DNA from 2 places in the Nonomuraea sp. NPDC046570 genome. Region 1 is predicted to be linked to the other one. Evidence: predicted binding sites of a transcription regulator. Region 1 holds the regulator's gene; the other holds the start of a gene.
What was found. The regulator HrcA, encoded in region 1, represses chaperone genes, less so after heat shock. The targets are predictions, from matches to a motif close to TTGGCACTCTCNNNNNGAGAGTGCCAA.
Positions count from the first base shown of each region.

Region 2: a site for HrcA is predicted at 4,761-4,787, ahead of ABZ911_RS04570 (DNA starvation/stationary phase protection protein). Genes of this name have one in related genera too.

Region 1 covers NZ_JBEYZF010000006.1:281,488-292,416, forward strand. The annotation lists gene ABZ911_RS13125 (ABC transporter ATP-binding protein) at 1-27, opposite strand, end outside; gene ABZ911_RS13130 (hypothetical protein) at 162-470, shown strand; gene ABZ911_RS13135 (MOSC domain-containing protein) at 480-1,103, shown strand; gene ABZ911_RS13140 (glycoside hydrolase family 18 protein) at 1,360-2,613, opposite strand; gene hemW (radical SAM family heme chaperone HemW) at 2,732-3,949, shown strand; gene ABZ911_RS13150 (DUF4870 domain-containing protein) at 3,959-4,579, opposite strand; gene ABZ911_RS13155 (DUF3097 domain-containing protein) at 4,613-5,428, opposite strand; gene ABZ911_RS13160 (hypothetical protein) at 5,457-6,314, opposite strand; gene ABZ911_RS13165 (hypothetical protein) at 6,354-6,965, opposite strand; gene hrcA (heat-inducible transcriptional repressor HrcA) at 7,118-8,134, shown strand; gene dnaJ (molecular chaperone DnaJ) at 8,146-9,285, shown strand; gene ABZ911_RS13180 (16S rRNA (uracil(1498)-N(3))-methyltransferase) at 9,282-10,007, shown strand; gene ABZ911_RS13185 (hypothetical protein) at 10,011-10,652, opposite strand; gene ABZ911_RS13190 (SigE family RNA polymerase sigma factor) at 10,649-10,929, opposite strand, start outside.
Region 2 covers NZ_JBEYZF010000002.1:199,947-210,875, reverse strand. The annotation lists gene glpK (glycerol kinase GlpK) at 1-222, shown strand, start outside; gene ABZ911_RS04590 (Clp protease N-terminal domain-containing protein) at 261-974, shown strand; gene ABZ911_RS04585 (beta-propeller fold lactonase family protein) at 976-1,905, opposite strand; gene ABZ911_RS04580 (helix-turn-helix domain-containing GNAT family N-acetyltransferase) at 1,964-2,851, shown strand; gene ABZ911_RS04575 (alkaline phosphatase PhoX) at 2,856-3,992, opposite strand; gene ABZ911_RS04570 (DNA starvation/stationary phase protection protein) at 4,218-4,685, opposite strand; gene ABZ911_RS04565 (MerR family transcriptional regulator) at 4,797-5,462, shown strand; gene ABZ911_RS04560 (VIT domain-containing protein) at 5,459-7,693, shown strand; gene mmuM (homocysteine S-methyltransferase) at 7,728-8,591, shown strand; gene ABZ911_RS04550 (serine protease) at 8,673-9,977, shown strand; gene ABZ911_RS04545 (lysophospholipid acyltransferase family protein) at 9,974-10,684, opposite strand; gene ABZ911_RS04540 (alpha/beta fold hydrolase) at 10,831-10,929, shown strand, end outside.

The DNA of each region.
Region 1 (10,929 bases):
TCGGACGCGGATGATCGGTTCAGTCACGCCCTGAGCCTAGGAGTCCCGAAGCCTCCGCGGGCGCCCGCCCGCCCCTGTTCATCGGTCGCAGCCATCGCCGGATTCTGTCGGTGGGGTGCGCTAGCTTCTGGATCGAACGTGCGTGCGAGAGGGAGGGTGGCATGACGACGGAGACCTTGGCCTCGGAGCGTTTTGAGAGGGCCGCCATGTTGGGGGTCGCGATGGCGGAGGAGACCAGGCGGCTGCTGCGGTCGCACCTCTCCTCGACGGCGCCCGACGCGGACGGCACGGTGCTGGTGGACGTTCCGTATCCGGATTCGGCCGTGCTGGAGGCCGTGCTCGATGTGGCCGCCGACTGTTTCGGCGAGCGTGGGGGCTCGGTTGAGGAGACGCGACAGGCCGCGCTCGACAGTCTGTTACAGCTCGCCGGGTTCGATTCTCGTTCGCAGCTGAACAGACAGGCCAGCTAACGTGCAGGTATGCGCGTTATTTCGGTGAATGTGGGCACCGCTGTCGATGCCGAGTGGGCGGGGAAGCTCAAACGCACGGCGATCGACAAGTCGGCCGTGACAGGCCGGGTCGAGGTGCGGGACAACGGGCTGGCCGGTGATGAGCGTGCGGACATGGCCAACCACGGATCTCCCGATCAAGCGGTGTACGCGTACGCCCGGGAGGACTACGACTGGTGGGAGGGCGAGCTCGGGCGGGACCTGCCTGACGGTCGCTTCGGTGAGAACCTCACCACATCGGGTCTCGACGTCAACGGGGCGATGCTGGGCGAGCGCTGGCGTGTCGGTACGGCACTGCTGGAGGTGACCGGGCCGCGCATCCCTTGTGTGGTGTTCCGTAACTGGCTCGGCGAGCCCGGCTGGCTCAAGCGCTTCACCCAGGCCGGGCGTCCTGGGGCGTACCTGCGAGTGGTCGAACGGGGGCACCTCGGTGTGGGAGACCCCGTCGAGATCGTCTCCCGGCCTGAGAGCGTCACGGTCGCGGAGTCCTTCAGGGCCTACCACGGAGACAAAGAGCTGATGCGCCGCATCCTGGCCGTCCCCGGCCACACGAGCACATGGGACCGGGCGGCCGAACGCGTCCTCAGGACCTGACATCCCTTGAGCTCAGAGCCTTTCCTCGATCCCGATGCCCGAGGGGTGGGGCTGGAACCAATGCAGACGCGGGCGCGCCGGCCCGGAGGGGACGCATCGGCGGTGGGTTGTGGCCCGGACGCGTTCCCGGCCTGTGGATGGGCCGGGAACGCGTCCGGGGGCAGGGCCGCCGGGGAGGGGACGGCCCTGGAGGGGACGGAAGGGCTCGCAGGGAGGCTTGCGGAGGCCCTGTAGGGCTTCCGAGGCCTCGTGTGGGTTAGCGGAGGATTCGGTAGAGGGCCGTGGTGAGGCTGGCCTTGGAGTCGTCCTGGTCGATGGACCACATCATGTAGCCGCCGAGGCCCTTCAAGCGGATGTACGCCGCCTTCTGGGTCACCGTCGCCGGGTCGTCGTAGGACCAGAACTCGTTACCGTCGTACAGCCACATCGTCCCGGTGCGCAGGTCCCTGAACCGCTTGCCGGGCTTGTTCACCAGGTCCTTGTAGTCCTCGGTGCCCGGACCCCACTTGCCGGCCGCGGGGCCGGTGGACGGCTTGAACAGGCCGTTGCCGCCGCCGGTCACGCCGGTCCAGCCCTGCCCGTACGCGGGGACGCCCACGACGATCTTGCGGGCGGGCGCGCCGAGGGACTGGTATTCGCGGACGGCCTTGTCGACGCTGAACTGCACCGGGTTGGGATCGCGGCGGTCGGTGAACAGGTTGCCGTTGTGGCCGGTCAGCGGGGACCAGGGGCCGTGCAGGTCATACCCCTGGATGGTGGCGTAGTCGAGCAGCTTGAAGACCTTGCGCACCTCGAACCCGGCGCTGATCTTGGCCGGGGCGGCGGGCAGGTAGGCGCTCATCAGGGAGCCCCGCTTGTGCGCATTCATCCGGGAGCGGAGTTCGGCGGCGAAGAGGGTGAAGTTCTGCTTGTCCTCGGGCCTGATGATGTTGCCGTCGGCGCCGGACGAGCCGGGCCACTCCCAGTCGAGGTCGATGCCGTCGAAGACGTCCGCGCCGGTGCCCTCGGGCGTGCCGGGGAGGTTGCCGCGCAGCCACATGTCGACGCACGACTGCGCCAGGCGCGAGCGCGACTCGGGGGTGAGCACGGCGTCGGAGAAGTACTTGGAGCCGGACCAGCCGCCCAGCGAGATCAGCACCTTGAGGTCCGGGTACTTGGCCTTGAGCTTGCGGAGCTGGTTGAGGTTGCCGTTGAGGGCCTGGCCGGGCTGGTCGGCGACGCCGTCGATGCTCTGCTCGGCGGGTACGGGGCGCTGCCAGTCGGCCCACGCGTCGGAGGAGATGCAGTCGCCTTCGGGGCTGACGAAGCCGAAGGCGTAGTTGACGTGGGTCAGCTTGGCCGCGGCCCCGCTGGTGTCCAGATCCTTGACGTGGTAGTTGCGGCCGTAGACGCCCCACTGGATGAAGTAGGCGACGCGCTTGAATCCGCGGTGGTCGGTCTGGGCTTCAGCGGGGACCGTGATCGCGGAGAGGCCGAGGGCTAACGCGACCAGGATGAGGAGCTTCTTCACGGGCGACTCCAGGGGGCTACTTATAGGAAACTTTCCTGTAAGTTGACCCGGATCGTAGGCCGGGGAGATCGGCCCGTCAATGGTCGGGGCACCCACCGGCGGGCGGCAGACTTGAAAGGTGCCTTCCACCCTCCCCGACGGGGACCCCGCGCCCGCCTCAGGCGAGCTGGCCGCCGCCGCGCTGGCCGGGCTCGGCGAGCGGCCCTTCGGCTTCTACGTGCACGTGCCCTTCTGCGTGACCCGCTGCGGCTACTGCGACTTCAACACCTACACCGCCGCCGAGCTCGGCCCGGGGGCCTCACACCGCGACTACGCGGACACGGCGATCGCGGAGGTACGGCTGGCGCGCCGCGTGCTCGGCGACGCCGAACTCCCCGTCCAGACGGTGTTCTTCGGCGGCGGCACCCCCACCCTGCTGCCCGCCGCCGACCTGGCCAGGATCCTGCGCGCGATCGGCGAAGAGTTCGGTCTGGCCGCGTCCGCCGAGGTCACGACGGAGGCGAACCCGGAGTCCGTCGACCCGAAATACCTGGACGAACTCCTGGACGGCGGCTTCAACCGGGTGAGCTTCGGCATGCAGAGCGCCCGCGAGCACGTGCTCCAGGTGCTCGACCGGCGGCACACGCCGGGGAGGGCGGCGCAGGCCGTACAGGAAGCCAGGCAGGCCGGGTTCGGGCATGTCAACCTGGATCTGATCTACAGCACGCCGGGGGAGTCCGACGACGACTGGCGGGCCTCGCTGGAGGCGGCGATCGCTGCGGGGCCGGACCACGTGTCGGCGTATTCGCTGATCGTCGAGGACGGCACCAGGCTGGCCGCCAGGATCAGGCGCGGCGAGCTGCCGATGCCCGACGACGACGTGGCCGCCGACCGCTACCTGATCGCCGACGCGATGCTGGCCGAGGCCGGTTTCGCCTGGTACGAGGTGTCCAACTGGGCCACCTCCGAGGCCGCGCGCTGCCGCCACAACCTGCTGTACTGGACCGGCGGCGACTGGTGGGCGGCCGGTCCCGGCGCGCACAGCCACGTGGGCGGCACCCGCTGGTGGAACGTCAAGCACCCGGCCGCCTACGCCCAGCGCCTGGCCGCGGGCACCTCACCCGCGCACGCGCGCGAAGTGCTCACCATGGAGGACCGCGAGGTCGAACGCCTGATGCTGGAACTCAGGCTCGTCTCCGGCTACCCCCTCGCGGACGTCGCCCCCTCCGCCCGTACGGCTGTCGCCGAGGCCCTCGGCAAGGGGCTGCTGGAGCCCGAGGCGTTCAAGGCCGGGCGCATGGTCCTGACGCTGGACGGGCGCCTGCTGGCCGACGCCCTGATCCGCGACCTCACCTGAACGCCGGTCTCAGTCCACCCACTTCACATTGATCGGGTAGCGGTAGTTCTCGCCCTTGTTGACGGCTATCGCGGCGATGATGTGGAAGATCAGCGAGACCAGCCACACCACCGGCAGCAGGAAGAAGCCGATCAGCACGAACGCCAGCACGAAACAGACCGTGTAGGCGATGAAGGTGAGGATCTGGAAGTTCAGCGCCTGAGCCGCCTGGTCGCGGACATAGGGTGCCTCGTCCTTCTTGACCAGGTAGAGAACCAGCGGGCCGACGAACCCGGTGACGACGCCGAGCAGGTGGGCGAGCATCGCCATCGTGGTGTCGTCACTGCCGGGCCGCGGCCCATAGGTGCCGGGCACGTACGGCTGCCGCGGCGCGCCGTAACCCGGCGGCGGGTAGCCCTGCGGCCCAGGCTGCCCGTAGGGCTGCTGGCCGTACGGCTGGCCGGGATAAGGCTGCTGTCCGGAAGGTTGCCCATACGGCTGTCCAGGAGGCGGGCCATAAGGCTGGCTCGGCGGCTGGCCGTAGGGGGCGCCGGGTGGGGGGCCGTACGGGCCGGAAGGCTGGGACCCGCTGCCAGGACCCTCCTGCGGACGGGCGGGGTCGTCGGGACGTTGGGGATGGTCCTCGCTCATGGCATCTCCTGGCCGCGTGGTTACCTTTCGAGGCTATCCCGCTTCGTCCTGACTCGTCGCGAAGTCGATCAACTGTTCCACCCGGCCGAGCAGTTCGGGCTCCAGGTCGGCGTAGGTGGACACCGAGCCGAGGATGCGCCGCCAGGCTTCGGCCGGTTCCATCCGCCAGCCGAGGGCGGCGATCACGCCCTCCTTCCACGGCACCCCCCGCGGCACCGAGGGCCAGGCGGGGATGCGCAGCACGGACGGCTTCACGGCCTGCCAGACGTCGATGTACGGGTGGCCGACGACCAGCACGTGCGGCGAGGTGACCCGCTCGGCGATGCGGCTCTCCTTGGAGCCGGGGACGAGGTGGTCGACCAGCACCCCGAGTCGGCGGCCCGGCTCGGGGCCGAACTCCTCGACGATCGCGGGCAGGTCGTCCACGCCCTCCAGGTACTCCACCACGACGCCCTCGACGCGCAGGTCGTGGCCCCAGATCTTCTCCACCAGGGCCGCGTCGTGGACGCCCTCGACGTAGATGCGGCTCTGCCGGGCCACCTTGGCGCGCAGGCCCTCGACCGCGATCGAGCCGGAGGCGCTGCGGCGCGGCGCGCGGGCGGCGGGCGCCGGCCGTACCAGGGTGACGACCTTGCCCTCCAGCAGGAAGGCGGCCGGTTCGAGTGGGAACAGCCGCCGTTTGCCGAAGCGGTCCTCCAGCGTGACGGCCTCCTTGTCGCAGGCCACCACCGCGCCGCAGAACCCGCTGTCCGCGTCCTCCACGACCAGGTCGGGCTCGGCGGCCACCTTGGGGATCGTCCCCCGTCCGGGTCGCCGCCAGTCGCCCGCAAGCACGTCACCGTCGTACATCGCTCACCTCATGGGGGACCGTAGCAAATCACCGTCCCATCGCGAGGCGCCTGCGGTGGCGGTTGCGCCGAACCAGGACGACCACGGTCACGATGATCGCGAAGATCACTCCCGCGACGGGCAGGGCGACCAGCATGACGGTGCCGCCGACGAGGCCGCCGACCGTGGAGGCGACCTCGCGGCCGACGCCGAAGGTGGTGTCGCCGCCGTCCGGGGTGGTGCAGCCGATCTCGTACTCGCCCTTGGAGGGGATGGTCACGGCCAGGATCAGGTACCACGACCTGCCGTTGACGGTGAGGGTCTGCGAGCCCGGTACGGCCACCAGCCTGCCCTGGCCGGAGCCGCCCTTGATCTCGCAGCGGTACTGCACGTCCTTGCCGGTCTGCAGGTACAGCGCGGGCTTGTCGGCCGGGTCGAGGACGACGCTCACGCTCTCGCCCGAGGCGAACGTCCTGGCGGGCGCGACCGCGTCGACGGTGCCGAGCACACCGTTGACGAACCCCACGACGCCCACGGCCACACAGATCACCGCGACCACCCAGCCGACCGCGATCCACCACGCGCGCGGCCTGACCTGCCGCCCGTCCACGGGCGCGGAGAACTGCGGCGCACCGTAGGGACCGGGCGCGCCGTAGTGCTGCTGGGCGCCGTAAGGACCGTGGGGCGGCGGCGGGCCGCCAGGAGGAGCCTGCCCGTAGGGCGGCTGGCCATAAGGCGGCGGAGGCTGGCCCTCCGATGGGGGCTGGCCGTAGGGCGGCGGCTGGCTGTAGGGCGGCTGGTGGTGCGGCTGAGCCGCCCAGGGGGGAGGCTGGCCGTGCGGCGGGAGGTCGTCCCGTGAGACGCGCCGGGTGGCGTCCTCAGGCGGAGGGTAGGAATCGTCGCTCATGTCCAGAATTGTGAGGCCGTGAAGGAGTAATTGGACAGATCACCTCGGCGAGCCGATGCCCAGTTCCCTGCGATGCGCGGCCCGCCTGCGCGCGATCAGTACGGTCGCGGTCGTGGCCCCCGCCACACAGACCCCCGGAACCCCGAAGATCAGCAGGTAGGGCAGCGTCCGGTCGGGCGTCGCGGTGGCCATCGCCACCGAGAACCGGGTCGCCTCCCCGGCGGTGACGGCGCACGTCACCTGGTACTCGCCCGCTGCCGGAACCTTGATCTCCAGAATCCGCTCCCACATCAGGCCCTCCCCGTAGGCCATCGGCCCCTTCACGGCGTCGTCCGTCGTCCCCCCGGCCACCGAACAGGTCTGCTCGGTGTCGAAGGGCGTGAGCATGTCGCGGTAGAAGCCGGGCCGCTCGGCCGGGTCCAGTTCCACGGTGACGCTCTGGCCGCCGCTGAAGGTGACGGCCGGCGGGGGGCCGACCAGGCCGCCGATCACGGTCGTCATCAGGGAGAACAGCCCGAACACGACGGTGCAGGCGCTGATCACGAAGGCCAGCGTCCAGGCGAGGACGATCCACCCGACGTTCGGACGGACCTGAGGCTGGGGCGTGAACACCGGCGGCGGGCCGTACGGGCCTGGGTATGGATATGTCATGACAGATAGTGTCGATCTTCGGGTTGCGCTTCGGTAGCAGGACGCTTGCCGGTGTTATCGCACCTTGTGGGCGGGAGCCGTACACTTGGCACTCGGGAACACAGAGTGCTAGGGCTGTCGTTTCCTCAAGGTAGAGGCAGGGAGGTGAGCACGTGCTCGACGACAGGAAGCTTGCAGTGCTGCGCGCCATTGTCGAGGACTACGTGTCCACCAACGAGCCCGTGGGCTCCAAGGCGCTCGCCGAGCGCCACAGCCTCAACGTCTCCCCCGCGACGGTCAGGAACGACATGGCCGCGCTGGAGGAGCAGGGCTACATCACCCAGCCGCACACCAGTGCGGGCCGGGTGCCGACGGACAAGGGCTACCGGCTCTTCGTCGACAGGCTTTCGCAGGTCAAACCGCTGTCGTCGGCCGAACGCCGGGCCATCGAGACCTTCCTGGCCGGCGCCGTCGACCTGGACGACGTGGTCATGCGCACGGTACGGCTGCTCGCGCAGCTCACCCGGCAGGTGGCCGTCGTGCAGTACCCGGCGCTGACCCACTCCACGGTGCGTCACGTGGAGCTGGTGCCGCTGAGCGACCGGCGCCTGATGTTCGTGCTGATCACGAACACCGGGCGGGTCGAGCAGCGGGTCGTCGAGCTGCCCGAGGTGATCGAGGACTCCCGCGTGGCGCACCTGCGCGCCATGCTCAACTCCTGCCTGGACGGGTGCGGCCTGAGCAGTGTCCCCGAGATGGTCGTGGACCTGCCCGAGCGGCTGCCCGTCGAGGACCGGCCGGTCGCGGCCACGATCCTGTCGGTGCTGCTGGAAACGCTGGTCGACCGGCACGACGAGAAGATCGTCTTCGCCGGTGCGGCCAATCTCGCGGGCGCCGACTTCACCACGGGCCTGCGCGACGTGCTCGAAGCGCTGGAGGAGCAGGTCGTGCTGATGCGCCTGCTCGGTGAGACATCCGGCACGCCCTCCGCGCTCACCGTCCGGATCGGGTCCGAGAACCCCTACACCGGACTCCGTGGCACATCCATCGTCGCGACCGGATACGGTTCTGGCGACAAGCAACTGGCCCGGCTGGGCGTGCTTGGACCGACGCGGATGGATTACCCGGTGACGATGGGCGCGGTGCGCGCCGTGGCACGCTACGTCAGCCAGATCCTGGCTGCTTCATAAGAGGGCGATAAGTGGCAAACAGCGACTATTACGGCACCCTCGGGGTGCGCCGTGACGCCAGTCAGGACGAGATCAAGAAGGCCTATCGCCGACTGGCCCGCGAGCTGCACCCCGACGTGAACCCCGACCCTGAGACCCAGGAGCGCTTCAAGGAGATCACCCAGGCCTACGAGGTCCTGTCCGATCCCAGCAAGCGGCAGATGTACGACCTGGGCGGCGACCCCTTCGGCGGAGCCGGCGCCGGCGCGGGTGCGGGCGGCTTCGGTGCCGGCTTCCCCTTCAGCGACATCATGGACGCCTTCTTCGGCAGCTCCGGCGCGTCGCGCGGGCCCCGCTCGCGAGCCCGCCGCGGGCGCAACGCCACCATCAGGGTGGAGCTCGACCTGAGCGAGTCGGCCTTCGGCACCACCCGCGAGCTGTCCGTCGACACGGCCGTGCTGTGCGAGGTCTGCACCGGCTCCGGCGCCGCGGCCGGCACCCACCCCGACACCTGCGACATGTGCCAGGGGCGTGGCGAGGTCTCCCAGGTGACCAGGTCCTTCCTCGGTCAGGTGATGACCTCCAGGCCATGTCCGCAGTGCGGCGGCTTCGGGTCGATCATCCGGCACCCGTGCCTGGAGTGCTCCGGCGACGGCAGGGTCCGCACCCGCCGTACCATCAAGGTCCGCATCCCCGCGGGCGTCGAGGACGGCACGCACATCCAGCTCGCCGGTGAAGGCGAGATCGGCCCCGGCGGCGGCCCGCCCGGAGACCTGTTCCTGGAGATCGTCGAGAAGCCGCACGAGATATTCGAGCGGCGCGGAGACGACCTGCACTGCACCGTCCAGATCCCGATGACGGCCGCGGCCCTGGGCACGATCCTGACCGTCGAGACGCTCGACGGCGCGGAGGAGATCGACGTGCGGCCCGGCACCCAGTCGGGGCAGGTCATCACGATGTACGGCAGGGGCGTGCAGCGGCTCAGCGAGACCGGCCGCGGCGACCTGCTCATACACGTCAACGTGGAGACGCCCTCGCGCCTCGACCAGGCGCAGGAGGAACTGCTGCGGCAGCTCTCGGTGCTGCGCGGCGAGGAGCGCCCGCCCGGCAAGTTCGCCCCCGGTCAGCAGGGGTTCTTCTCCAGGCTGCGAGACGCCTTCAACGGCCGATGAGCGTCCCGGTCTTCCTGGCCGACGATCTGGCCGGGGCGGAGATCGTCCTGGCCGGGCCTGAGGGGCGGCACGCGGCCGCCGTGCGCCGGATACGCGTCGGCGAGCGCGTCGACCTGACCGACGGCGCCGGTGCGGTGGCCGAGGGCGTGGTGCGCGAGGCGGGCAAGGATCGGCTCACGATCGAGGTGCTGGCCCGGCGGCAGGTGCCTGCGCCCCAGCCCAGGCTGGTGGTCGTCCAGGGGCTGCCCAAGGGCGACCGGGGCGAGCTGGCCGTGGAGATGATGACCGAGGCCGGGGTCGACGTGATCGTGCCCTGGGCGGCGGCCAGGTGCGTCACCCAGTGGAAGGCCGAGCGGGGGGCCAAGGCGCTGGCCCGCTGGCGGTCCACCGCGCGGGAGGCGGGCAAGCAGGCCCGCAGGTTCCACCTGCCCGAGGTGGCCGAGCCGGCCTCGACCGGTCAGGTGGCCAAGCTGCTGGAGAGCGCGGCGCTGGGTCTGGTGCTGCACGAGGAGGCCGAGGGGGCGCTGTCGGCGGCCGAGCTGCCGGTGAGCGGTGACATCGTGCTCGTCGTGGGGCCCGAAGGGGGTATCGCGGAGGAGGAGATCGCCGCGTTCACGGCGGCGGGAGCCGTACCGTCGCTGCTGGGACCGACCGTGTTGCGGACCTCCACGGCGGGGGTCGCGGCGGCTGCCGTGCTCAACGCGCGCACGGGGCGCTGGTAGTCCTCAGCCGCTGCTGAGCGGGCTGGGCGCCTCGGTGGGCGTGGGGGCGGGCGCGGAGTCCTCCGGCGGGCACTGCTCGATCGGGCAGGGGACACCGGCGTCCGACGGCGTCTCCGAGGGGGTGGGCGACGGGCTCGCCGACCCTGGGGGCGGACAGTCCGGAGGCGTGACCTCCTGGTCCGTCGGGCACGAGGTCGGCGTCGGTGTCGGGGTCGGTTTGGGTGTCGGCCCCCGGGAGGGTTTCAACGTCGAACCGGTCGTCGCGCCCGGCTCGGGCTGCCTGGTCGTCGGTACGGCCGTGATTATGGCGGGATCGGACTTGGGGACGGTCTGGCGTGGCGGCTCGGGCCTGGAGGTGGCGGACTTGTCCTTGGCGCGCTCGCTGCTGGAAACGTCCACCGGCTGGATGAACTGGTCCTGGACGTTCTGCCGCAGGCCGGGCACGACCATCACGATCGCGGCCGCCACGAGGACCGCGCCGCCCGCGGCGGCCCCGGCCCGCCACCAGAACAGGCCGCGCAGGCCGCGTCGCTCGATCCGGGCGCGGATGATCTCCAGTCCTTCGGGAGATGGCACCACCGCGTCCGCCTCCGCGCGGAGCACACGGCGCAGGATGTCACCGTGCTCGTCGGGTGGCTGGGTCATGACATCTTCTCCAGAACGGTCCGCAGAGCGGCCATGCCACGTGCTGTGTGGCTCTTGACGGCGCCCTTGCTGATGCCCATGGCGTGGGCGATCTCGGCTTCGGACAGATCACCGTAGTAACGAAGGACGAGTGCCTCTCTTTGTCGCGCGGGCAGGGTCCTGAGTGCCTCGATGACGGCTGAGCGCTCCAGCTCGCCGATCGCGCCGTTCTCGGCGCTCGGGGCGTCGGGCAGGCCCTTGGGAGCATACTTCTCGACGACCGCGCGGTGACGCAGCA
Region 2 (10,929 bases), on a different contig from region 1:
GACCAGCTCGGCACGCCCGTGGAGCGCCCGAAGATCCAGGAGACCACGGCTCTCGGGGCGGCGTTCCTGGCCGGCCTCGGCGCGGGCGTGTGGGCCTCGCCCGAGGAACTGCGCAAGACCTGGCATCTCGACCGGCGCTTCGAGCCGGGCGAGCGCGACGAGGCGGGCTACGAGCGCTGGCGCCGGGCCGTGGAGAGATCCCGCGACTGGGCGTCAACCTAGAGTTGACGATTCTCCCTGCGTCAACCTAGAGTTGACGCATGGAGAACGCGCCTCGTCTCGACGAGCTCATCAACGTGATCAAGGGCAGGCACCCGGGCGGCGACGCCCTGGAGGAGCTCACCGACGCCGTACTGCTCGGGGAGCACCTGGGCGAGCTGGCCGACCACCTCATCGGCCACTTCGTCGACCGCGCCCGCCACTCCGGCGCCTCGTGGACGGACATCGGCCGCAGCATGGGCGTCACCAAGCAGGCCGCCCAGAAGCGCTTCGTACCCAAAGTGGGCGACCTGCGCACCTATGAGCGCTACACCGACAGGGCGCGGCACGTGATCGTGCAGGCCCAGCAGGAGGCCCGGACCGGCGGCCGGGCGCACATCCTGCCCGAACACCTCGTCCTCGGGCTGCTGCACGAGCCCGACGGGCTGGCCGCCAAGGCCATGGAGGCCGCGGGCGCCTCCCTGGAGGCGGTCAGGGAGGCGACCACCGCCGCGCTCGGCCCCGCCGACGGCGAGGCGCCCGCGGAGGTGACCTTCAGCCCGCAGGGCGTCAAGGCGCTGGAGCTCACGCTGCGCGAGGCCCTGCGCCTCGGCCACAACTACATCGGAACCGAGCACCTGCTGCTCGGCGTGCTCGCGCTCGGCGAGGGCGACGCGGTGGCGGTGCTGGAGTCCCTCGGCGTGACCAAGGACCGGATCGAGGCGGACATCCTCCGCCGCCTGGCGGAGATCACCCGCAACCTGAACGGCGGCTGACCTACCTCAGCGGCAGCACGCAGCTGGGAGTCTCGACGGCGAGCACCTGGACGGCGGGCGCCGGCAGACCGTCCTTCAGCGGCAGTACGGCCAGGCCGCCGGAGTTCTGGTTGGCGACGTACAGGCGCTCGCCGTCGATGGCGAAGTGGCGCGGCCAGTCGCCGCCGCTGGGCACCTCGGCGACCGGCGTCAGGTCGCCCGCCCGGAACACCGAGATCGTGTTGGGCCCCCTGTTGGCGACGTACACGAGATCGCCGGACAGCTCGATGTGCGAAGGGTAGTTGACCCCCTCGACCGCCGACGCGCGCACCCCGGCCGTCCGGCCCGTCGCGTGGTCGATCAGGCTGATGACGCCGTCCAGCTCGCCCGCGACATACCAGGTGTCGCCCGCGACGACCATGTGCCGCGGCCCGCTGCCCGGTGCGAGCGCGAAGGCGCCGAGGAACTCGCCCCGCAGGTCGTAGCGGCGGACCTCGTCGGTGCCGAGGTCGGTGATGTAGAGCAGGTCGCCGTCGAAGACCGCCTGGTGGGCGTGCGCGCCCTCCTGCCGCCCCGCGACCGGCCCGCTGCCCCGGTACCGCAGTACGACGGGCTCGCCCGTGAAGGCGCCGGAGGCGTCGAGGCGGTGCAGGCTGGCCGTGCCGTCGCCGTAGTTGGCCACCGCGAGCACCTCGCCCGACGGGTGGACGGCCACGTGGCAGGGGCTGTCACCCTCGCTGGAGCGGGCGTCGAGCTCGCTCAGCCGCCCGTCCTCGACGCGGTACGCCGCCACCATGCCCCGGTCGTTCTCCGCCACGCTGTAGACCACCGGCAGCGTCGGGTGCGCGGCCAGGAACGAGGCGTGGTGCGCCGGCTTGGCCGCGACGACGCCGAGCGAGTCGTCGATCGTGGTGAGGTGGGCGCCGTATCCGCCGATCAGGAGGTGCTTCACAGAGGACATCCTTTCATGCTTGACTATGGCAATGAATTCGTTGCTGGAAGCAAGGGTTTTGGAGGTCCGAGCCTTCAACCGCTTCTACACCAAGCTGATCGGCGTGCTTCAGGCGGGCATGCTCGACTCGCCCTATTCCCTGGCCGAGGTGCGGGTGCTGTTCGAGCTCGCGCAGGGCGGCTCCATGGCGACCGGTGAGCTGCGCGCGCTGCTCGACCTCGACGCGGGCTACCTCAGCCGGATTCTGTCCCGCCTCGAAGGCGAAGGGCACCTCAGCCGGGAGCGGTCGGCGGCCGACGCGCGCAAGCAGGTCGTCTCGATGACCGACGCCGGCGCCACCGCCTTCGCCGGGCTGGACGCGCGCTCCGCCGAGGAGATCGGCTCGATGCTGGGCGCGCTGGGCGAGGACGGGCAGCGGCGGCTGGTGGCGGGCATGGCGGCGATCCGGCAGGTGCTCGACCCTGGCGCCGGGGAGCGGGAGCCGTATGTCATCAGGTCGCCGCGGGCGGGAGACCTCGGGTGGGTCGTGCAGCGGCATGGTGAGCTCTACGCGCGCGAGCAGGGCTGGGGGCTGGACTTCGAGCGGCTCGTCTCCGGGATCGTGGCGAACCTCGACCCGCGCGCCGACACCGGGTGGATCGCCGAGGTCGGCGGCGAGCGCGCCGGGTGCGTCTTCTGCGTGCGCAAGGACGAGCGGACCGCCCAATTGCGGATGCTGCTCGTCGAGCCGTCGGCCAGAGGGCTCGGCCTCGGGCGCAGGCTCGTGGAGGAGTGCCTGCGGCACGCCAGGGCCGAGGGGTACCGGCGGATCATGCTGTGGACGCGCGACTCGCTGGTCAGCGCCAGGCGGATCTACCAGGGGGCCGGGTTCGTCCTGGAATCGGAGGAGAAGGCCGTGGAGAACGGCGTGGACGTGGTCGAGCAGGTCTGGGCGCGCGACCTTTAGCGGCTCAGGCGCGCTGGGGCGGCACCAGGTTCCGGAACGGGCCCGTCACCTCGAAGGTGTGCCCGTCGGTCGGCTTGCCCGAGCGGCCGCGCTGGGAGGAGAAGTAGAGGCGCTTCCCGTCCGGGGAGAAGGCGGGGCCGGTGATCTCCGACCGGCCGTGGCCGTCCAGGCGCAGGAACGGTGAGACCGACCGGTCGGGGGCGATGAGGTTGATCTCCATGTTGCCGCCGTCCTCGGCGACGTACAGGTCGCCCGTAGGGGCGCCGGTGATGTTGTCGACGCCGGTCAGCGGCGAGTCCGCGTCGTAGGCCACGCCCAGCGTGGCGGAGGCCGCGTCGTAGGCCCACACCCGGTTGTCGCCCTTGGTGGTGAAGTAGCAGACGCCGTCGGCGTAGTAGCAGCCCTCGCCGCCGTCGAAGTGCCTGGCCTCCTTCACCTGGTGCCTGGTCGGACGCGGCAGCGCGGCCGGGGACGGCACCGGCTTCCAGATCACCCGCTCGCCCGCGCCGCACATCACCTCCAGGGTGCCCTCGGTCAGGTCGCCCCAGTCGCCGGGCCTGAACCGGTAGAAGCAGCCGTCGGGCTCGTCCTCGGTCAGGTAGACGACCTCGCGGTCGGGGTCGCAGGCGGCCGCCTCGTGCTTGAAGCGGCCCATGGCCAGGCGGGGGCGGGCGGAGCGTTCGCCGTACGGGTCGCACTCGAAGATCCGGCCGCGGGCGATCTCCTCGCACGACAGCCAGGTCCGCCACGGGGTCGCGCCGCCCGCGCAGTTGAGGTTCGCGCCCGACAGGATCCGGTAGGCGTCCCGGATCGAGCCGTCCTTGCCGAAGCGCACCGCCGAGGCGCCGCCGAGCAGCGGGACCTCGCAGTTGGAGACGTAGATCCAGCCTTCGCCGTCGGGGAAGCAGGCGCCGCCGTCGGGGGCGGCGTGCCAGGTCAGGCCGCCGACCTTGTGGCCGGTGCGGGCTATGAGCCTGCTGGTGAACCCGTCGGGCAGGGCCAGGCCGTTCGTGTCGGGGACCTTGAGCGGGCCGTACCGGCCGGGGCCCGGGCGGACCTCGGCCGCCCCGTGCCAGAGCGAGCCCGTGAAGACCGCCGTGATCGCCGCCGCCCCCGTGCAGAGGAGAGTCCTGCGCAACATGTTCGAGCCTCCTGTCGCTGCCACGCTAGGCCGGGCGGGGACCTCAGTCGATCGAAACGACATGAATGAAGGGGTTCCCATACCCAAACCACACGCGAACCCTGCCCATCCGGGAACAGGAGAATCCCCGTCCCGGGTCTGCCGGGAGTCGCGGGCCGGGCAGGGGAAAGCCCGGGTCCCCCGTGTTCGGGGAGCCCGGGCCCGGCTGAGTGGCGCCGTTCAGGGTCAGCGCTGTGCCTGGAACATCCAGTGCTGCTTGTCGATGTCCTGGGCGACCGCGATGAGCAGGTCCTGGCTGACGGGGTCCGGCTCGTCGGTGGCGGCGATCCGCGCGCGGAGCCTGGCGGCGACGCCCTCCAGGATGTCGGTCAGGGTCGCGACCACCTTGCCGTCCTCGATCCACCCCGCCTCGGGCTGCTGGACCGAGGTGGTCCTGGCGACGGTGGCGGAGCGGCCGTCGGGGTTGATGCCCAGGGCCACCGCGCGCTCGGCGATGGCGTCGGCGTGCTCGCGGGCGATGGCCACCAGCTCGTCGAGCTGGAGGTGGATCGGGCGGAACTGGTGACCGATGACGTTCCAGTGCGCCTGCTTGGCCACCAGCGAGAGATCGATGAGATCGACCAGGGCACCCTGGAGGGCCTCCGCGACGACCTTCTTCGCCTCGCCCCGCAGCGGACCGGTGATCGGAGCCATGTTGTCTTCCTCCCCGTCGTTCGGCAATCGGCTTGCACCTGGAAGAACACTTCGGCCGGGCCGATTCTTCCCTGGTTGACACTGTAACAATGACAGTGTCATTGTGGGGGTATGGAGGAGACCTGGACGATCGCCGAGCTGGCCGAGCGAGCGGCAGGCGCGCTGCGCGCGGACGCCCAGCAGGTCAACGGCCGGGTGCGTGAAGTGCCCGGCGAACGCCAGATCAGGTGGTATACGACGATCGGCCTGGTCGATCCCCCCTTGACCAGGCGCGGCCGGGTGGCCCGCTACGGCCGACGGCACCTCCTGCAACTGGTCGCCGTCAAGCGCCTGCAGGCCGGGGGCCACTCCCTGGCCGACATCCAGACCCGCCTGACCGGCGCCACCGACACCACACTCGAAGAGACCGCCCAGCTCCCCGCGACTCCGGCACTCCCGGGACAGACGGGCGAGCCCGCCCCACCGCCCACACCGCCCCCAGGCACCGCGCCTGAGAAGAGCCGGGAGCGGTTCTGGGCCCATCCGAGCCCTGAGCCGGGTCCGGGTCCGGGTCCGGGTCCGGGTCCGGGGCAAGGAGACGCCGGGAGTGGGGTGGCCGCGCAGGTGGGGGCGGGGCTGCTGCACGGAGTGAGGTTGGCGCCGGGGGTCGCGTTGCTCGTCGACGGCGCCGGCCGTACGCCCACCGAAGAGGACATCGAGGCCGTCCGCGCCGCCGCGGGACCGCTTCTGGCGGTGCTCGAAGAGCGCCGCCTCCGCCACGAAGGGAGCCCGACATGACCGTCCCGATCACCACGCTCGCGCCCGAGCGGTGCCTGCCGACGCCGGAGGCGGGGTTCGGCGCGCTGGAGACCGCGCGCGGCAACCTGCCGCTGGAGAGCCTGGACGTGGCCGCGGACCTGTCCGGGCTGATGGCCGGCGTCCGGGTGGCGCAGGGCTTCCGCAACCCGTTCGACGTGGCCCTGGAGGCGACGTACGTCTTCCCGCTGCCGGACAGGGCGGCCGTGACCGGGTTCGTGATGGAGGCGGACGACCGGGTGATCGAGGGGGTGCTCAAGGAGCGCGGCCAGGCCAGGGCCGACTACGACCGGGCGCTGAGCGAGGGCCGGCGGGCGGCGATCGCCGAGGAGGACCGGCCCGACGTGTTCGCCATCCGCGTCGGCAACATCCTGCCGGGCGAGCGGGTGACGGTACGGCTGACGCTCAGCCAGCCCCTGCCGTACGAGGACGGCGCGGCGACCTTCCGCTTCCCGCTGGTCGTCGCCCCCCGCTACATCCCTGGCGACCCGCTGGACGGCCCGTCGGCGGGCGACGGCGTGGTCCCGGACACCGGCGCGGTGCCGGACGCCTCCCGGATCACCCCGCCCGTCCTGCTGCCCGGCTTCCCGAACCCGGTCCGCCTGTCGCTGACGGTCGACGTGGACCCGGCCGGCCTGGAACTGCGCGAGCTGGCCTCCAGCCTGCACCTGGTACGGCAGGCGGGCACGACGGTCGCGCTGGAGCCGGGCGAGCGGCTGGACCGTGACTTCATCCTCAGGCTGGCCTTCGACGCCTCGACGTCGCTGCTGCTCGACGGCGAGGGCACCTTCGCGCTCACCGTGGTGCCGCCGCCGGTCGAGGCCACCCGGGTGCCGCGCGACGTGGTCCTGGTGCTGGACCGCTCGGGCAGCATGGGCGGCTGGAAGATGGTCGCCGCCAGGCGCGCGGCGGCCAGGATCGTGGACACGCTGACCTCGGCCGACCGGTTCGCGGTGCTGGCGTTCGACTCGGTGGTGGAGAGCGCCTTCGACGGGATGCGGGAGGCCACCGACCGCAACCGCTTCCGGGCGGTCGAGCACCTGGCGCGGGTGGACGCGCGCGGCGGCACGGAGCTGCTGGAGCCGCTGCGCCAGGCGGTGGCGCTGCTGGGCGAGCCGGGACGGGACCGGATCGTGGTGCTGGTGACCGACGGTCAGGTCGGGAACGAGGACCAGATCCTGGAGCAGGCGGGCGGCGCGCTGTCGGCGATGCGGGTGCACGTGGTCGGCATCGACCGGGCGGTGAACGCCGCCTTCCTCGGCCGCCTGGCCGGGCTCGGCGCGGGCCGCTGCGAGCTGGTGGAGTCGGAGGAGCGGCTGGACGCGGCGATGGAGCAGATCCACCGCAGGATCGGCGCCCCGCTGGTCACGGACCTGACCCTGGAGGGCCTCGACCTGGAGCCGGGTACGGTCACCCACCTGGGCTCGATCTTCCCGGGCGTGCCGCTGACGGTGTCGGGCCGCTGCCGGAGCGGCTCGTCGCTGACCGTGCGCGGCGTGGCGGCCGGTGAGCCCTGGACGGAGACGGTGACCGGCGCGGTGACCGCCGGACCCGCCCTGCGGGCCGTCTGGGCGCGGGCGCACCTGCGCGAGCTGGAGGACCGCTACGCGATGGGCGAGCACGGGCTGGAGGAGTCGATCGTGCGGACGTCGCTGACGTACGGCGTGCTGTGCCGCTTCACCGCTTATGTGGCGGTCGACACCCGCCAGGTCGCCGGGGGCGCTCCCGAGCACCGGGTGATCCAGCCGGTCGAGCCGCCGAGCGGCTGGGAGATGCCGGCGTCGGCGATGGCGCCCATGGGGGTGGCGTTCACCGCGATGGCCGCGCCCCCCGGGGCGCCGAGTCCGATGCCGGGCGGAGCCGCGCCGCGCGGACGGATGTTCGCCAAGGCGGCGCCGCCCAAGCCGTACCCGCGGGAGGCCGCCGCGCCGCCCGGCATCGACACGGTCAGGCCGCAACTGCTGACCGAGCTGGAGCGGCTCAGGACGGTGAAGCCGGACGAGCGTCCGCAGTTCCTCGCCGATCTGGGCAGCCGCCTCGCGGCGCTGGCCACCTACCTGGGGGGCCATCCCGAGCTGGCGGCGCTGGCCAGGGAACTGGAGACGGCCGACCGGCCGGGCGCCGACGCGGACGCGCTGTGGCAGCGTGCCGTCGAGGCGCTGGAGAGCCTCACCGGAGGCGGGCGGAAGCGGCCGTTCTGGAAGCGCACCTGACAAGGGGAGGGAGGAAAGCGCATAAAGTGGGTAAGTGAGTTCATTTGTGCTTGATGGGGGACTTGCCACTCATCTGGAAGCTCTCGGCGCCGACCTGGCCGACGAGCTGTGGTCGGCGCGCCTGCTGCTCGAAGATCCAGCGCTGATCAGGAGAGTGCATGCGGACTACTTCGCCGCCGGGGCGGACGTCGCCACGACCGCGAGCTACCAGGCGTCGCTGCCCGGGTTCGCCCGGCGGGGGATGTCCCCCGCCGAGGCCGAGCGGCTGATCCGCCTGTCGGTGGAACTGGCCGCGCAGGCGCGCGACGAGGCGGGCGGCGGGCTGGTCGCCGCCTCGGTCGGCCCCTACGGGGCCTTCCTGGCCGACGGCTCGGAGTACACCGGCGACTACGACCTGGGCGAGGAGAGCCTGGTGGCCTGGCACCGGCCGCGCTGGGAGATCCTCGCCGCCGCGGGCGCGGACATGATGGCCTGCGAGACCATCCCGTCCCTGCCCGAGGCGCGTGCCCTGGCCCGGCTGCTCGCCGAGACGCCCGAGGTCAAGGCGTGGGTGAGCTTCTCCTGCCGCGACACCCACCACCTCAACGACGGCACCCCGCTGGCCGAGGCCGCCGCCCTGTTCGCGGCCGACCCGCAGGTGGTCGCGGTCGGCGTCAACTGCACCGCCCCGCGTTTCATCCCCGCCCTCATCACCCAGCTGACCTCCAACCCGATCGTGCTCTACCCCAACTCGGGCGAGACCTGGGACGCCAAGCGGCGGCGCTGGGTGGGCCTCACCGACCCCGTGGAGTACGGCCAGGCGGCCAAGGAGTGGCAGGCCATGGGCGCCTCGATGATCGGCGGCTGCTGCCGTACCACTCCCGAGCACATCCGGCAGGTCCGCTCGCACCTGTCCTGAGGCGCGCGACAAGCGGCGTGCAAGCCGCCCGCCGGCACCCCGGCGCACACTCCCGGTCAGACGACAAAGGGGGTGGAACCTGTGTACGGATCTGCGAAACGGGCGCTCACTGCCGCCGGGCTGGCCCTGGCCACCCTCGCGGCGGCCCAGACTGGCGCGGTGGCCGAGGCGCCGAAGGATGTGGCGATCGGCACCCGGCTGGCGGCCAGGACGGACCCGGCGGTGCGGCTGATCCTGCTGGCGTACGAGGCGAAGGTGGTCGTGCCGTCGCCGGGCACGACCAAGGCGTTCAAGGCGCTGGCGGCCAAGGCCGAGGCGCACGCCAAGGCCGGGCGCATCCCGGCCGACCGGCGCAGCCGGCTCAAGTGGGTGCTGCGGACGGCGTCGGCGAACGTGGGCCGCTACCTCGCCCCGGCGGGTCCCGACCGGGTCCTGCCCGGCTTCGGCGGCGGGGTGTGCACGGGGTGGTGGATCACCCCCGACGGCTACATGGTGACCGGCTCGCACTGCGTGGCCACGCCGAAGGCCACGCTGCGCGCGGAGATGGCGGCCACCGTGCTGCCCAAGGTCAACGAGGCGGACGTGGCGGCCTTCCTGAAGTCGATCAGGACCCGGGTCCAGCCGGACGACGAGCTGGTCGGGCTGGCCACCAGGCTGTTCACCGCGTTCAACGCCCGCACGGTACGCCTCAAGGGCGTCAAGCGGTCCTTCAGCGTGCTGAGCGTGCCGCCGGGCGGCAAGCAGAAGATCACCTACACGCCGATCAGCCTGGTCGCGAAGGGCAGCGACTACCCGGGCGAGGACTTCGCGCTGCTGCGGCTGAAGGGCGCCAGAAACCTGCCGACGCTCTCGCTGGGCCAGGACGTGGACGTCCGGGTGGGCGACGTGCTCTACATCAACGGCTTCCCGGGGCTGGTCACCGGCAACCCGAACTTCGACGACCGCTCGAAGCTGTACCCGTCGCTCACCGAGGGGGCCTTCAACGCCAGGCGGACGACCGTGGCCGGGGTGCCGATGATCCAGGCGCAGACCCCGTCCTACAAGGGCAACTCCGGCGGCCCGGTCCTCAACGCCGAGGGCAAGGTCATCGGCACGGTGATCGCCAAGTACGTCGACGACTCGGTCGGCGGGCTGGCCGAGAACACCAGCCTCATCCTGCCGGTGAGCGTGATCAGGAAGCGGCTGGCGGCGGCGCGGGTCAAGCCGGTGCGCTCGGAGACCACCCGGCTCTACGACTCGGCGCTGAACGACTTCTTCGCCGACCGCCACCGGGCCGCGCTGCCCAAGTTCCGCAAGGTGCGCGAGCTCTACCCGGCGCACCCGTACGTGGCCGCCTACCTCGCCGACTCGCGCAAGGCCGTCGCCGCGGGCAAGAGCAAGCCCTAGTCCGCGGCGGCGCGGGCGGTACGGGCGGCGCGCTCCAGTTCGACCTTGGCGCTGGCGGCGTACTTGTCCACGTACTCCTGGTCGGACAGTTCCATCAGCGCGTACATGATCTCGTCGGTGACCGCGCGCAGCACCAGCCGGTCCTCCTCCATGCCGTAGTAGCGGGAGAAGTCGAGCGGCTTGCCGAACCTGACGCCGGGGCGGATGCCCAGCTTGGGCAGCAGGCGCCCCGGCGGCATCATCTCGTAGGTGTTGACCATGGCCCACGGGATGACCGGAGCCCGCGACATCAGGGCCAGCCTGGCCACGCCGGTCTTGCCCTTGTAGAGCCGGCCGTCGGGCGAGCGGGTGCCCTCGGGGTAGATGCCGAGCACGTTGCCCTCGCCCAGCACCCGCAGCCCGGTGCGCAGGGCAGCCTCGCTGGCCTTGCCGCCGGAGCGGTCGATGGGAACGGTGCCGACACCGCTGAAGAACGCCCGGCTGAGCAGGCCCTTGACTCCTCTGCCGGTGAAGTAGTCGGACTTGCCGAGCGAGATGACCTTGCGTGGCAGGGGCAGCGCGCCGAAGAAGTGGTCGGCGAACGACAGGTGGTTGCCCGCCAGGATCACCGGCCCCTGCCTGGGCACGTTGTCGGCGCCCTCGGTCCACGGGCGGAACACCAGATGGAGGAACGGCCACAAGATCGCCTTCACCACCCAGTAGAACACGCGGCCACCCCTTCTCCGGCTCGGACGACAAGCAGGGTCATCTTCCCACCTTGCGGACCAAACCTCCTACATCAGCTCTCGCACAACCACCTCAGATCGTGCGACGATCGGGCAAATTAGGGAAGATTGCCCACTGAGGAGCTGTTATGCCGCTCATGCGAGGTGCGGAGCCCTACCACCATGAGGCCGGTCAGATCGGCGTGTTGCTGTGCCATGGATTCACCGGCACGCCGCAGTCTCTGCGC